Regions from separate parts of the Methylosinus trichosporium OB3b genome, predicted to be linked through region 3. Evidence: riboswitches for the same ligand, from Rfam matches in the RefSeq annotation. Region 3 holds a riboswitch; each other region holds the start of a gene.

Evidence for each region. Region 3 has a riboswitch for cobalamin ahead of CQW49_RS09605 (hypothetical protein). Riboswitches for the same ligand answer to the same signal wherever they lie in the genome.
Region 1: it holds a riboswitch for cobalamin, as region 3 does, so the genes downstream of both, cobW (cobalamin biosynthesis protein CobW) here and CQW49_RS09605 (hypothetical protein) in region 3, are expected to answer to the same signal.
Region 2: it holds a riboswitch for cobalamin, as region 3 does, so the genes downstream of both, CQW49_RS10010 (TonB-dependent receptor plug domain-containing protein) here and CQW49_RS09605 (hypothetical protein) in region 3, are expected to answer to the same signal.

The regions. Positions count from the first base shown of each region.
Region 1 covers NZ_CP023737.1:3,765,416-3,770,613, forward strand. Annotated here, with positions in the region: gene CQW49_RS17880 (CbtA family protein) at 1-306, shown strand, start outside; gene CQW49_RS17885 (histidine phosphatase family protein) at 303-896, shown strand; partial or broken gene CQW49_RS17890 (ABC transporter ATP-binding protein) at 827-1,531, opposite strand; gene CQW49_RS17895 (FecCD family ABC transporter permease) at 1,597-2,619, opposite strand; cobalamin riboswitch at 2,732-2,941, shown strand; gene cobW (cobalamin biosynthesis protein CobW) at 3,048-4,082, shown strand; gene cobN (cobaltochelatase subunit CobN) at 4,082-5,198, shown strand, end outside.
Region 2 covers NZ_CP023737.1:2,088,001-2,093,198, forward strand. Annotated here, with positions in the region: gene CQW49_RS10010 (TonB-dependent receptor plug domain-containing protein) at 1-1,681, opposite strand, end outside; cobalamin riboswitch at 1,784-1,985, opposite strand; gene CQW49_RS10015 (WecB/TagA/CpsF family glycosyltransferase) at 2,142-2,924, opposite strand; gene CQW49_RS10020 (GNAT family N-acetyltransferase) at 3,319-3,924, opposite strand; gene thrC (threonine synthase) at 3,932-5,198, opposite strand, start outside.
Region 3 covers NZ_CP023737.1:1,977,660-1,982,857, reverse strand. Annotated here, with positions in the region: partial or broken gene cobI (precorrin-2 C(20)-methyltransferase) at 1-99, opposite strand, end outside; partial or broken gene CQW49_RS09610 (precorrin-8X methylmutase) at 99-725, opposite strand; gene CQW49_RS25095 (hypothetical protein) at 722-934, opposite strand; gene CQW49_RS09605 (hypothetical protein) at 1,000-1,926, opposite strand; cobalamin riboswitch at 2,034-2,250, opposite strand; gene CQW49_RS09595 (efflux RND transporter periplasmic adaptor subunit) at 2,894-4,225, shown strand; gene CQW49_RS09590 (MacB family efflux pump subunit) at 4,228-5,198, shown strand, end outside.

The sequences.
Region 1 (5,198 bases), 1.8 Mb from region 3:
CTCCATTTCGGGATGCTCGCCGTCTCCCTCCTCGCCGCCGTCGCCGCGGCTTCCGCCGCCGGCGGGGCGCGGCGTCGGCTCGGCGGCTGGAACGCCGCTCTGCTCGGCGTCGGCGGCTATCTCGCTCTGGTGGCGGGCGTGATGGCGATCCTGCCGGCGATCGACGAGGTTCCGCAGAATTTCTCCGCGACGACTCTGTGGAATTTCCGGCTCGCCTCGCTCGGCGTCAACGCCGTGCTTTGGTTGAGCCTCGGCCTCCTGTTCGGCGCGCTCTGCCACGAGCGGGCGCCGGCCGCCGCGAAGTGACCGAGCCGGCGACGCGGCTGCTGCTGCTTTGCCATGCGTCCACAGCCGCGCAGCGGAGCGCCGCCTTTCCCCTCGACGAGCCCATCGATGAGAAGGGCCGCGCTGCGGCGGCGGGGATCGCCGGTCGTTTTTCGTCCGCGCGGACCATCGTCGCCAGTCCGGCGCGTTGCGCCCTCGACACCGCCGCCGCGGCGGGGCTGGCGGCGCGTCCCGAGCCGGCCTTGCGCGATTGCGATTATGGCCGCTGGGCCGGCCGCAGCCTCGGCGACGTCGCCGAATCAGAGCCGGAAGCGGTCGAGCAATGGCTGATCGACCCGGAGGCCGCGCCGCATGGCGGCGAATCGATCGCCGCTCTCATCGCCCGCGTCGCCGGCTGGATGGAGAGCGGCGCGATCGCCGGCCCGGCGCTGGCGATCACCCATGCCGGCGTGATCCGCGCCGCGGTCATCCACGCCATCGGCGCTCCCGCCGGCTCCTTCTGGCGCATCGACGCGCCGCCTCTGTCGCTGGTCGATCTGCGTCACAACGGGCGCGGCTGGTCCTGGCGCGCCGGCGTCCATCCGGTGAGCACCGCGGGGTCGACGCGGTAGACGGCGCGCAGGCGCTCGGGCGTCAGCGCCGCGTCCGGCGCGCCGTCGGCGACGATGCGTCCCTCGTCGATCAGAATGATGCGGTCGCAGAAGCGCTGGGCGAGGCCGAGATCATGGGTCACGGCGAGGACCAGCCGGCCCTCGCGCGCGATGCGCCGCAGCGTCTCCATGATCGCCACCGCGTGATGCGGATCGAGCGAGGCGGTCGGCTCGTCGGCGAGCAGCGCGGGCGCCTCGACGGCGAGCGCTCGCGCCAGCAGCGCCCGCGCGCGCTCGCCGCCGGAGAGGCTCGTCGCCGCGCGCTCGGCGAGATGGGCGACATCGGCGGCCGCCATCGCCGCCGCGACCGCCACCTCATCGGCCGCGCCGATCCGGCCGAGCGGGCCGAGCCGCGGCAGCCGCCCGAGCTCGACGAGGCGCCGCACGCTGATCGGCCAATGCAGCGTCTGGCCCTGCGGCAGGAAGGCGAGGCGCGTCGCCCGCTCGCGCGCGCTCATGCGCGCCAGCGGCCGTCCGTCCCAGGCGATCTCTCCCGAGCGGATGGGAATGAGCCGGCAGAGCGCGCGCAGCAGCGTCGATTTTCCGGCGCCATTCGGGCCGAGCAGCCCGACGAGCGCGCCGGCGCGAGCGTCGAGATCGAGGTCGCGCAGAATAGCGGCGCCGCCGAGATCGACGCCGAGGCCGCGGACTCGAAGAGCGCTCATCGACCGGCTCCCGGAGCGTTGGGCCGCAGCAGCACGCCGATGAAGACGGGCGCGCCGATCATCGCGGTGACGACGCCGAGGCGCAGCTCGGTCGAGGTCGGAATGAGCCGCACCAGAATATCCGCGAGGCCCAGCAGCACGGCGCCGATGAGCGCGGAGGGCGCGAGGCTCCGGCTCGGCCGCTGATCGGTGAAAGGACGCGCGAGATAAGGCGCGACGAGGCCGACGAAGCCGATGGAGCCGGAGACCGCGACCGCGGCGCCGACGCCGATGGCGACGCCCGCGGCGACGAGCGCGCCGACGCGGCCGAGATCGAAGCCGAGGCTGCGCGCGGCGTCCTCGCCGAGCGCGAGCCCGTCCAGCGCGCGTGCCTGAAACAGGATCAACGCCGCGCCGGCGGCGATCAGCGGCGTCGCCAGCAGCACATGCTCGAGCGAGCGGTCGCTCAGCGAGCCGAGCAGCCAGAAGGCGATCTCGGACACGGCGAAGGGATTGGGCGCGAGATTGAGCGCCAGCGACACGCCGGCGCCGGCGAGCGCCGAAACGGCGACGCCGGCGAGGATCAGCGTCGACGGGCCTTCGCTGCGCCGCGCGATCGGCAGCAGCGCCGCGAGGCCGAGCAAGGCGCCCGCCACCGCCATCAGCGGCAGCGCCAGCGGCGCCGCTCTGGCGACGCCGAAATAGAGCGCGATCACAGCGCCGAGCGACGCCGAGCTCGAGGTTCCGATGACGGCCGGATCGGCGAGCGGATTGCGCAAGAGGCCTTGCAGCGCAGCGCCCGACAGTCCGAGCATGGCGCCGATGAGCAGCGAGAGCAGCGCGCGCGGCGCGCGGATTTGAAAGACGATGTCCCGCGCAATCTGGTCGCCGCCGCCGAGCAGCGCGGCGCCGATCTCGGCAGGGGAGAGCGGTGCGGGGCCGACGAGCACGGACAGGGCGCCGACGAGGATTGCGAGCGCGGCCAGGAACGGAACGAGCGGCGGCGCCGTGATCCGGCCGCAGGTTGGGACAGCTGCCAAAAAAACCTCGGCTTCGATAGCGAGATGACGGATAGGCGGGCGGAGGATTAGCGTCGACGCGCGGCGAGGCAAGCGGATTTTGCGAGAGCGTTTGACAGGCACGCGCGCCTCGAATACTCCCGAGGGCGATGGTCCTTCCAAATGAAGGTGAAAAGGGAACGCGGTGCGGACGATCCGTCCAAGGCCGCGGCTGCCCCCGCAACTGTAAGCGGAAAGTCCTCATCACGACGCCACTGGCGAGGGTCGCGCGCGGCCCAGCCGGGAAGGCGATGGGAACGTTCGATCCGCAAGCCAGGAGACCTGCCATCGACAACTGATCGCGGGCCGGGCGGGGCGCCTCGGCGCCGGCGGCGTCCGTTTGGTGGACGTCCGGCTTCGGATGCCGAAGCGATCGATCGCGCCCCGACGCATTGGCGGAGCGCAGGCCCGTGACCAAGATCCCGACCACAGTCATCACCGGCTTTCTCGGCTCCGGCAAGACCACGCTCATTCGTCATCTGCTGCACAACGCCGGCGGGCGGCGCCTCGCGGTGATCGTCAACGAGTTCGGCGACATCGGCGTCGACGGGGACATTCTGCGCGGCTGCGGCGCCGACGCCTGCGCGGAGGAGGACATCGTCGAGCTCGCCAATGGCTGCATCTGCTGCACCGTGGCCGATGATTTTCTGCCGACGATGACGAAGCTGCTGGAGCGGGCCGATCCGCCCGAGCATATATTGATCGAGACCAGCGGCCTCGCTCTGCCCAAGCCGCTGCTGAAAGCCTTCGCCTGGCCGGATGTGCGCACGCGCGCGACCGTCGACGGCGTGATCGTCGTCATCGACGCGGCGGCGGTGGCCGCAGGGCGTTTCGCGCCGGACGAAGCGGCGCTCGCCGCTCTGCGCGCGCAAGATCCCAATCTCGACCATGAGACGCCGCTCGAGGAATTGTTCGAGGAGCAGCTCGGATCGGCCGATCTCGTCGTGCTCAACAAGACCGATCTTCTCGACGCCGCCGAGCTCGCCGCGGTCGAGCGGGACGTGCTTGCGGCGGCGCGCGCGGGCGTGGTCGCGATGCGCGCCTGCGAGGGCCGGCTGCATCCTTCCGCTCTGCTCGGCCTCGGCCTCTCAGCCGAGGACGATCTCGACAGCCGGCCGTCGCACCATGAAGCGGAGGCGGATCATGATCACGATGATTTCACGAGCTTCGTGCTGCATGCCGGCGCGATCGAAGCCGCCGAGCCGCTCGCCGCGCGTCTTGGCGACATCCTCGCGCGCCATGACGTGCTGCGCCTCAAGGGCGTCGTCGCCGTGCGCGGCAAGCCGGCGCGGCTCATCGTGCAGGCCGTCGGACCGCGCGTCGAAACCTATTATGATCGCCGCTGGCGCGAGGACGAATCGCGCATGAGCCGCCTCGTCGTCATCGGCGAGAAGGGGTTTGCGCGCGAGAACATCGAGGCGGCGCTGATCGCGGCGCTCGTCTGATGCATCTGCTGGCGATCCAGCAGGGCCAGCTCGTTCCGGGCGACGAGGCCGTCGATCTCGGCCAGACGCCCGGCGCCATCGTCGTGCTCTCGGCCGCCGACAGCGATCTGTCCTGCCTCGCCGCGGCGGCGGCGCGTCGTCCGGCCGATGCGCCGAGCCTGCGCCTCGCCAATCCGCTCGGCCTCGCGCATCCGTTGTCGGTCGATCTCTATGTCGAGAAAATAATCGCGTCGGCGCGCTGCGTCTGCGTGCGCCTGCTCGGCGGGCGCAGCTATTGGCCTTACGGTCTCGATGAGATCGCGCGTGTCTGCCGGGAGCGCGGCGTCGCCTTCGCCGCGCTGCTCTCCGATGACGCCGACGATCCGGAATCGGAGGCGCTGTCGACAATTCCCGTCGCCGAGCGGCGGCGGCTGCTCGCTTATCTCATCGAGGGCGGCGCCGACAACGCCCGTAATTTCTTGAGCCATGCGGCGTATCTCATCGGCGCGGCGCCGATCGCGCCGCCGCCGCGGCCGATGCCGGAGGCGGGGCTCTATCGGCCGGGCGCGGGCGTCGTCGGAGTGGATGATATCGTACGGAATGGCGCGCCGGTCGCGGCGCTGGTCTTCTATCGCCATATGGTGGCGTCGGGCGCGACCGCGGCGATCGACGCGCTCTGCGACGCGTTGGCGCGCGCGGGCCTCGATCCGCTGCCGATCTTCGCGCCGAGCCTCAAGAATCCGTTCGCTCGCAGCTTGATCGCGGATCTGTTCGAGCGGCTGCGTCCCGCCGTCATTCTCAACGCCACCGCTTTCGCCGCCTCGGCGCCGGGCGAGGAGCGGCGCGGCGGACCGTTCGACGCGGCGGACGCCGCCGTGCTGCAAGCCGTGATGGCGGCGTCGAGCGAGGAGGCGTGGCGCGCCGACGCGCGCGGACTGGGCGCGCGCGATCTAGCGATGAATGTCGCGCTTCCGGAGGTCGACGGACGCATTCTCGCCGGCGCCGCCGCCTTCAAGGCGCAAACGCGCTTCGACGCGCTCACGCAATGTCCCGTGATCGAGCATGCGCCGGCGCAGGAGAATATACCGCACATCGCCGCAATGGCGGCCGGCTGGGCGCGGCTGCGCGCGGCGCCGG
Region 2 (5,198 bases), 110 kb from region 3:
TGTAGCTCGCCTTCAGGCGCCATTCGTTCGGCACGAGCGCGGCCTCGCCGGAAAATTCGATTCCGCGCGTCTTCGCCTTGCCGACATTGTAATAGCAGCCGTACACTTGCGTCGCCGTGCAGGTCGGCGCCGAGCCATAGTCGATGAGCTGGCGAAAATCATTCTCGAACAGGCTCAGCGACGTGAACACACGATCCTCGAAGAGCGTCTGGTCGAATCCGAAATCATATCCGAGGCTCGTCTCCGGCTGCAGGCGCGGATCGCCATATTGGCTGAAGAGCTGATAGAGCGAGGCGATGCGCGCGCCGGTTCCGGCGCTGGCCTTGAATTTCGTTCCGGTTTCCTCGAGACGATAGGCGGCGGTCGTACGCCATGTGCCGAATGTGTGATTGCCGGCGACGGCGTCGATACGGCCGCCATAGGAGAGATCGAGACGATCGAACACAGTGAACTTGTGCTGGGCGAAGCCCGAATGAGTCGTCTGCGCGGCGTCGATCGGCGTGAAGCTCCCCACCGGCGCCGGATCCTGCGAAGTATGCACCGTCTCGGTCTGGAGTCGCGCGCCGAATGTGAGCAGCCCCAGAGCGTCGAGCTTCAGATCGCCCTGATATTCGAGCCCGCGGCGCGCGCCGCGCATTCCCGTTCGGCAATCGAAGGAGGAAAAGCTCGCATCGAAGCAGGCGCTGGTCTGCCAGATGTCGCGATCGATCACATTGCCGAACAGCACGAGCCGATTATGCAGCCGGCGCTCGAAGAGATCGGCGTCGATACGCACATGGCCCTGTCCGAAGGACGAATGCGAATGGTTCTCATTGTCGAACACATCCGCCGGCGTGAAGGCGAATGTATTGGCGAAGCGGATCGAATTGTCATAACCGATGAAAGAAGCCTCGACCGACAGATCCTCGGAGATGCGATAGCCGAGCCGCGCGCTGGCGCCGCCCTTGTTGGTCGGACTGTCGGAGGGCGCGGCCGGCAGCGGCGTCACCCCGTCGCCGATGGTGAGCGGCCGCGTGATGCGATAGCCATAACGCGGAAATCCATCAACATGCAGCGCGTCGACGGCGAAGGCGTACCAGAGCGCGCCCTCGCTGCCCGAAACGCTGGCGCGCGTGTGAATCGTTCCATAGGAGCCGCCTTCGAAAGTGACGGAGCCCTTGAGCTTGCCTTCGCCCTTGCGGGTGATGATGTCGATGACGCCGCCCATGGCGTTGGAGCCATAGAGCGCCGATTGCGGCCCGCGCAGCACCTCGATCCTCTCGATATCGGTGGCGACGAGCGCGCCGAAATCGACCGAGCCGTCGGTCGAGGACGGATCGCCGATGCGCACGCCGTCGATGAGCACGAGCGTCTGGCCGGGCGTCGCGCCACGCAGATAGACGAAGCTCTGCGTGCCGACGCCGCCGGAGGAATAGAGATCGAGGCCGGGCGTTCCGCGCAGAACCTCGAGCAGGCCCGTCGCGCCGCGCTTCTCGACCTCCTTGCCCGAAACGACGGTGATGGCGGAGGCCGCGCGCGACGCCGGCTCCTCGACGCGATCGGCGGAGACGACGGTGGCGGCGCCGATCTCTAGGCTCGGCAGCGCCTCCTGGGCGAAAGAGAGAGCGGGAAGGATGACGAGCAGGGACGCGGAGAAGAGCGGCGCGCCGAGAACGGCGGACCTCGAAAGTGGAAAAGACATGACAATCGCCTCGCAGCGGACGTGGGCCGTCACTGCGAAGGTCTCGACCCGTTCGTCGAACGGATCTCGGCCGCATCGGTGCACCCCGCCCGACGCTCTCGCGCGTGACCACGAATGATGGCAGGTCTCCTGGCTCGCGGGTCATCGCCGGTCGGACCGCCTTCCCGGAGCTTGCGCGCCAGTGGCTTTCGGTCTTCGGCTATCCGCTCACAGTTGCGGGGGCAGCCGCGGAATCGCGCCGCCGCCGACGCTCACCGCATTCCCATTCAATCCCACATGGGGAACCATCGAGGGGGAGTCATAGGCGAGACTGTGGCCGAGTCAAGCGTGCGCCGGGGCGGCGCTCAGGGCCGTCCCCGGCGCGAGCGGAGACGCGCGCCGGGGACCCAAAGCCGATACGCGGTACTTTGTCGGCCCTGGTCTCCCGCCTCGGACGCAGCCGGGCGGAAACTCTTGCGCCTCAGCGCGTATGGCGCATCAGCAGCATCAGCGCGACGGGATTGGTCGTCGCATAGCGGCGCAGCAGGCGGCGCGGCTCCAGCGCCAGACGAAACGCCCATTCGAGCCCCGCCTGCTGCATCCACAGCGGCGCCCGCTTCTTGGCCCCGGCCATGAAGTCGAACAGGCCGCCAGATGTCTTGATCATTTTGACGTTGCGAAGGCGATGACGCCAATGGCGCACGAATTCCTGCTCGCGCGGCACGCCGAGCGCCAGCCACAGAATGTCGGGCGCGAGCGCGTCGATCTCCTCGACCTTGCGCTCGAGCGCCGCTCCGGTCAGAAAGCCATGGCAGCGACCGCGAATGTCGAGCCGCGGGAAACGCCGCTTCGTCGCTTGAAAGGTCCCGCGATTGGACTCCTCGCTGGCGCCGAGCAGATAGAAGCTGACGCCCTCCCCCTCGGCCTTGCCGGCGACGAGCGGATAGAGATCGGTCGTCGCGACGCGCTCCGGAAGCGCGTTGCGCGCCAGCAGCCGCGAGGCGACCACCAGCGGCTGGCCGTCGGCGTTGACGAGATCGGCGCCGTCGATCAGCGCGGCGAAATCGGGATCGGCGTCGCGGCGCGCCAGCGCCTCGCCATTGACCGAGGTCAGGAACAGCGGCGCGCCCTCCGGCGCCGGCCCGCGCGCGGTCTCGATCATCAGCCGGGCCGTCTGCTCGAGGTCGAGACGCGCCACCTGCGCGCCGCCGACCATGATGGTCTCCACCGCCCCGAACGGACGCCCTCGATCCTTCGACTCCATGCACGCGACCCTTGCTACGCTGGCGCGTCCTGTTGCGGGACGCGCACCCGTGACTTGCAGGGTCGGCTGAAAGAATCGCGCCAGACGCGCGGAAGAAACGAGTCGCGTCGCAGAAATGGGCGCACCCTTCTCCCGCAGGGCGGGAGAAGGTGGCCCTCGCCTTCGCGAGGGTCGGATGAGGGCCCTCACTGAAAAACGACTTCGAATTCAAAAACTGCTTCGAATTCAAGAAACAGAGCTGCAAGATTCAGAGAAACTGCCGGCGCCCTCATCCGACCCCGCTTCGCGGGGCCATCTTCTCCCACGAGTGGGAGAAGGAGCGCGCGTCGAGAGTCGGCTAATGACGCAGCGGGCCCCGCTCGAGCGGCGCCGTGCGGATTCGAGACGGCGCCGGTCAGCCTGCGCCGGGACGACCCGGCGGCAGGGAATCGCTGTCGAGACGCGCGAACAGCAGATGGTCGCGCCATTGCCCATTGATGTTCAGATAGGCGCGCGCAAACCCCTCCTGCTTGAAGCCGTTGCGCTCCAGCAGGCGGATCGAGGGCGCGTTGGTGGGCAGGCAGGCGGCCTCGATGCGATGCAAGCGCTGGCGCGTGAAAGCGTAGTCGAGCGCGGCCCGCACCGCGCGGGACATATAACCCTTGCCGGCATAGGGCTCGCCCATCCAATAGCCGAGCGTCGCCGCCTGCGAGACCCCGCGCCGCACATGGCCGAGCGTCAGCCCGCCGACCAGCTCATCGTCGGCGGCGCGGAACACGAAATAGGAATAGGCGTCGTCGCGCGCCATCTCCTCGGCGTGGCGGCGCACGCGATAGCGAAAGCTGGCGCGGGTCAGATCATCGGCCGGCCAGGTCGGCTCCCAGGGCGTGAGAAAGGCGCGGCTGCGCTCGCGCAACGCCGCCCAGGCGGCATAGTCGCGCATGTCGGACATGCGCAGATAGACGCCGTCGCCGCGGATCGGCAGATCGCGATAATAGGAGACGAGGCCGAACAGAGCCATGGCGCCCTCACGCGGTCCCACGCGCGGCGCGGGCGCGCGCGCGGATGAAGGCGGCGACCGTCGCCACATCATTGTCCAGCACGGAGAATCGCTCGCGCGCCTCGAGGATCGGCGCGAGATGCTCGGGCAGCGGCGGCCGGCGCCCGATCGCCGCCTCGATCGCATCGGGAAATTTGGCCGGATGCGCCGTCGCCAGCGCGACCACCGGCGTCGCCGGATCCTCGGCGAGGCGGCGGCGCGCGGCGCGCACGCCGGTCGCGCCATGCGGGTCGAGCACATAGCCCGAAGCGCGGAAGGTGCGGACGATCTCGGCCGTCGTCTCCTCGTCATTGCTGGAGCAGGCGTCGAATTCGGCGCGAATGGCGGCGAGCGTCTCGGGCGCGAGCGAAAAGCGCCGCGATTGATCGAGCGAGCCCATCAGCGCGCGGATCTGCGCCGGATCGCGGCCGAGCATGTCGAACAGCAGGCGCTCGAAATTGGACGAGATCTGAATGTCCATCGACGGCGACAGGGTCGGCGTGACCGCGCGCAGCTCATAGGCGCCGCTCGCGAGAACGCGGGCGAGAATGTCATTGGCGTTGGTGGCGATGAGCAGCCGGTCGATCGGCAGCCCCATGCGCTTGGCGACGAAGCCGGCGAGAATATCGCCGAAATTGCCCGTGGGCACAGCGAAGCTCGCCGCGCGCAGCGGCCCGCCGAGCGCCACGGCGCTGGTGAAATAATAGACCGTCTGCGCGACGACGCGCGCCCAATTGATGGAGTTGACCCCGGCGAGGCCGACCTCCTCGCGAAAGCGCTGGTCGCGGAACAGCGCTTTCAGAATGGCCTGCGCGTCATCGAAGGAGCCGGTGAGCGCAATCGTGTGGATGTTGTCGTCGGCGATGGTGGTCATCTGCCGGCGCTGCACATTGGACACGCGCTCATGCGGATAGAGAATGAACACATCGACGCGGTCGAGCCCGCGGAAGGCCTCGATCGCCGCCGCGCCCGTATCGCCCGAGGTGGCGCCGACGATGGTGGCGCGCAAGCCGCGCCGCGCCAGCGCCTCGTTCATCATGCGTCCGAGCAGCTGCATCGCCACATCTTTGAAGGCGAGCGTCGGCCCGTGGAACAGCTCCAGCACGAAGAGATTGTCGTCGATCTGCGTGAGCGGCGCGACTGCGGCGTGGCGGAAGCCCGCATAGGCGCCGCGTGTCAATTCGCCGAGCGCCGAGCCGGAAAAAGCCTCGCCGACGAAGGGCGCGATGATGTTGGCGCTCGCCTGCGCGAAGGGC
Region 3 (5,198 bases):
AAAAGCCAGCTGGCGCGCGCCGCGGACCGCCCGATCGGCCTTCACGCTGAGAAGATCGGGATCGCCGGGGCCGAGCCCGGCGCAGATGATGCGACCCATCAGATCTCGCTCCGGCTGGCGAGCGCGTTGAGCGCCGCGACGGTGATCGCCGAGCCGCCGAGGCGGCCGAGCACGGTTAGCGCCGGGGCCGGCGGCGCGGCCATCAGCTCGTCCTTCGATTCGGCCGCGCCGACGAAGCCGACCGGGCAGCCGATGATGGCCGCCGGCCGCGGCGCTCCCGGCTCGGCGAGAATGTCGAGAAGGCGGAACAGCGCCGTCGGGGCGTTGCCGATGGCGATCACGGCCCCGCGAGACGGGGACGCCACAGCTCCACCGCGGCCGCGGAACGGGTGTCGCCGAGCCTTGCGGCGAGATCCGGCACGGAAGGATCGGCGAGCGTGCAGAGAACCTCGTTGCGGGCCGGCAGACGGGCGCGGGTGACGCCCTCGCCACCATGCGGGCGTCGCACAATATGGGCGCGCCTGCTTCCAGCGCGCGCGCGCCGCGGCGACGAAGCCCGGGCCGAAGCGCACGCCGGCTTCGAGCCCGACCAGCCCGGCGGCGTGAATCATCCGAACCACGATCGGCTCCTCCTCCGCGGAGAAGCGGGCGAGATCGGCTTCGGAGCGGATGATGGCGAAGGAGCGACGATAGATCGCTGCGCCATCTGTTTCATAGCGCTTCACGCGAGAGCCTCTTCGAACAGCGCGCCATCGGCGAAATCGGCCGGGCGCAGATCGCGGATGCGCGGCCCGTCGGCCGCGGCGCCGCGCACGACGAGGTCATAGCCGCGCGGCGTCGCGACGATGGTGAGATCGGCGGGCGCCGCATGGGCGCAGCCCTTCGCGCAGCCGGCGACGTGAAGATGCGCCCCCACCGGGACAGCGGGCGCCAATGCGCGGGCGAGGTCCCGCGTCGGTCCTGCGGCTTGCGGGCAAAATGGCGCGCCGGAACACGCGCTCACCTGCAGAACAGGATCGGCCGCGAGCAGGACGCCTTCGAGCGCCGGCGGGGCGAGGCTCGTCTCCACCGCGAGCATTCGCCAGGGCGTGACGCGGACATCGCCGAGGCGGCCCAGCGCCTGCAGCGCCGCCGCCGGCGCCGCGCCGAACGGGAAGCCGACGAGATAGCCGTCCGGGACCGGTCCGGGCGTGGGAGCTTCCGCCGCCGGCGCGGTTCGGCGTGATCCCGACCAACCGGCGGCCCTATGCGGCGGACGAGAGCCGCCATGCGTCCGCGACCCGCCGCGACGCCGCCAGCGGCCAGAAACCAGCGCGCCAGCTCGACCGCCGCTCCTGCCGCCGCATCCGTTCGAACCCGTTGGCCCTTCGGCGCGCCATCCGCGCGCAGGATGATCCCGCCATCGGCCGCGCGCTCGATGCGGATATCGGCCGACGTCTGGGCGAGTCGCCGGACCGCTCCCGTGTCCACGGCGAAGCCGAATTTTGCCGGAAGCGGCGGGAGATCGGCGAGCGCCGCGGTCATTGCGGCGGCGATCCGCTCCGTCTCCCCCGCCTCGTCCGGGAACGGCGTCACGATGATGTTGCGCCGCCGCTCGGCGCGCTCGTCCAAATCGACGAGGCCGAGACGGCCGAGCATGGCGAGAAGGGCGCCGTGATCGGCTTCGGCGACGCCGCGGATTTGCAGATTGGCTCTGTTGGTGAGGTGGATCTCTCCGTCGCCGAACCATTGCGCGGCCGAAGCGATCCCGATGAGCTGCTCGCCGGCTATCCGTCCCAGCCGTGGCCTGACGCGCAGGACGAGACCGTCGCCCGAGGCCATCGGCCGCAAGGCTCCGGGGCACCAGCCGCGGACCTGCGGCGCGCCGGGACGCGGATGCGCGCGCTGCGGCGTTTCCGCTCGCTCGTCCGAATAGGTCTGGATCAAAGCCGGCCCTCATCTCTCATGAGGCGGCCAGCCGAAACCGATTGTCGTCGACCTCTGTGCGAAGGGCGAACGCAAGCCGGCTCGATCGGTTGCGGCGCGCCCCGTCCGCCCGTCGTCATGCGCTGGCAGGTCTCCCGGCTCACGGATCTGGGGATCGCAATCCACCTCGGTCCTCCACCTTCCCAGCCTTGTCGGCCAGTGGCGTCGGAGGACCTCTCCGTTCACGGTCGCGGGGGGCGGCTGCGCTCGGGCTGCCTTTCGGGCAATCCGTCGCCTTCCCTCTTCGCCTGTCGCAAGACAGGAACCAGCGCCCGGCGAATAGACGCGCCCGACCGCGGTCCTGTCAAGACAGGACCGCGCACGGGGCGCGACGAGCCTCCCCTGAACCATGCAGAGCTGCTGCGCGCAGAACTTCACCGAGCAGCGGCGCGCCGACGTTCGAGGTCAAAGTTCCGCCGTCGAAGCGCAAAGAGCTTTTTGGCGTGGAGCGAACGATTGCCGGGCGAACTCGACAGCGGCGACTTCAGCCAATTGTCGATAACGGAAGCGACACTATTCGGAAACGCGCCGAGTTTACCACTTTCGGCGCGGCAAGCCCGAATTCCCGCCTAGGATGCGTTCGAGTCGGGGTTGATAGGAGCAGTCGCCGCAGGATTGGGTTGCCTCCGAATTGATCAGATGTGGGCGCGTCGTTTGCTGCTGGTCAATAGCGCCTTTCGTTCGAACGCGGAATCGTCCCAGCGATCAGAATTCGCTCACTCCGACGAAAGAACGAAAGAGTTCTCTCCGATCAAATTGGTTCGGATGCGCTTCATCGTCGAGGTCCCGATGAAATCTACCGTCGACAACGGGTGCGTCACTGCTTTGCTCACGAGCGCTGCGTTCGGCGCCGGCCCGCATCTTCCAGGAGCATTTTGATGAGCACGGGTCAAACATGTCTGGTCGCCCTCCGCAGCGAGCGCTCGCCATGCAGATGATGAAAGATATGCCGACAGCACAGGACGCGGCCCGAGTCGACCTGCTGCCGGGGCGAGAGCGCGATCGGCCGCGGCTCGCGCCGGCGCCGTCCGGTCGATCTGCGCCGCGCCGGCTGCTGATCGGCGCGATTCTGGCGGTGCTCGCGATCGGCTGGGCGCTGAAGGCGAAACTGTCGCCGCAACCCGACGCTAATCTGGTGACGGCGCCGGCCGTTATCGGCGACATCGAACGGACCGTGTTGGCGACCGGCACATTGAAGCCGGTGAAGCTGGTCGCCGTCGGCGCGCAGATGTCTGGTCGCGTGGTGTCGTTGAAGGTCGCGCTGGGCCAAAGGGTCGAGGCCGGCGAGCTCATCGCCGAGATCGATTCCGTGACCCAGCGCAACGCGCTGCGCACGAGCGAGGCGGCGCTGCGGAGCACCCGCGCTCAGCGTGAGGAAAAGGAGGCGTCGCTCATGCTCGCCGAGGCCAATTTCACGCGCCAGAAGGCGACGCTGGCCCAGAAGGCGAGCTCGCGAGCCGACTATGATTCCGCGGAAGCGAATGTGAGGACGACGCGGGCGCAAATCGCTCAACTCGACGCCCAGATCATCGAGGCCGAGGTCGCGATCGAGGCGGCTCGCGTCAATCTCGGCTATACGCGCATCACCGCGCCGATCGACGGCTCCGTGCTCGCGATCGTCACCCAGGAAGGTCAGACGGTGAACGCCGTGCAGTCGGCGCCGACCATCGTGGTTCTCGGCCAGGTCGATACGATGACCATCCGCGCCGAGATCTCGGAGGCCGACGTCGTGCGGGTGAAGCCTGGTCAGAAGGTCTACTTCACGATTCTGGGCGATCCGGAGCGCCGCTATCACGGGAGCCTCGCATTCATCGAGCCGGCGCCGGAATCCATCAAGACCGACAGCAGTTTCACTTCGACCTCCACGACCTCGTCGAACGGCGGCTCGTCCTCCTCGTCAACGTCCTCCTCCTCGTCGGCGATCTACTACAATGGCATCTTCAACGTGCCGAACCCCGACGGCGATCTACGCACCTACATGACCGCGGAGGTCCATATCGTGCTGGACGAGGCGCATGATGTGCTGACCGTTCCCGCCGCGGCGCTGGGCGAGGTCGACGCGGAGGGCGCCTATAAGGTGCGGGTGGTCGAGCCTTCCGGCGCCGTCGCGACGCGCGCCGTGAAAGTCGGGCTCAACAACAAGATCACGGCCGAGATCCGCTCTGGACTCACCGTCGGCGAACGCGTGGTGATCGGCGTCACCGGCGCCGCGACGCCGAAAGCAATGCTCGGTTCGCCGCCGCCGCCGATGGGGATGTGAGCATGACGGATCCATTGATCCTGCTGGACAAGGTCAGCCGCGTCTATTCATCCGGTGATTCCCTGGTCGCTGCGCTGGATTGCGTCGACTTGCGCATAGACGCCGGCGAGATGGTCGCCATCGTCGGCGCATCCGGCTCGGGAAAATCAACGCTGATGAATATTCTCGGCTGCCTCGATCGGCCGACCTCCGGCTGTTATCGAATCCTCGGACGCGACGTCTGTGAGCTCGATCGAGACGAGCTCGCCGCGCTGCGGCGCGAGCATTTCGGATTCATATTCCAGCGCTACCATCTTCTCAATGAGCTCACCGCGATGGGCAATGTGGAGATGCCTGCGATCTACGCCGGCTTTTCGTCCATGGAACGTCGCCGCCGGGCCTCGGCGATCCTCGACCGTCTCGGACTGGCCGAGCGCTCGACGCACACGCCCGGGCAGCTTTCCGGCGGACAGCAGCAACGCGTGTCGATCGCACGCGCCTTGATCAACGGCGCAGACGTGATCCTCGCGGATGAGCCGACCGGCGCGCTCGACAGCCGCAGCGGCGAGGAGGTTCTGCGAATCCTGGACGAGATCCATGCCGAAGGCCGCACGGTGATCATCGTCACTCATGACATGGCGGTCGCCCGTCGAGCCCAGCGCATCATAGAATTGCGCGACGGCGTGGTCACATCGGATCGGTCCAATCCACGCGAGAGCGTCGCGGTCGCCGAGCCGAGCGCGATCCATCTCGACGACGCCGCGCGCGCTCGCGAGTCGGCGACGGCGTGGTCCGCGCGAGTGAGCCGCTTCCGGGAAGCGCTGCGCATGGCGTTGCTATCCATGAACGCCCATCGGCTGCGCGCATTTTTGACCATGCTCGGCATCATCATCGGCGTGGCGTCCGTGGTCTGCGTCGTCGCGCTCGGCTCTGGATCCCAGGAACGGGTGCTGTCCAATATCAACGCTCTCGGCACCAACACCCTCGAGATCTT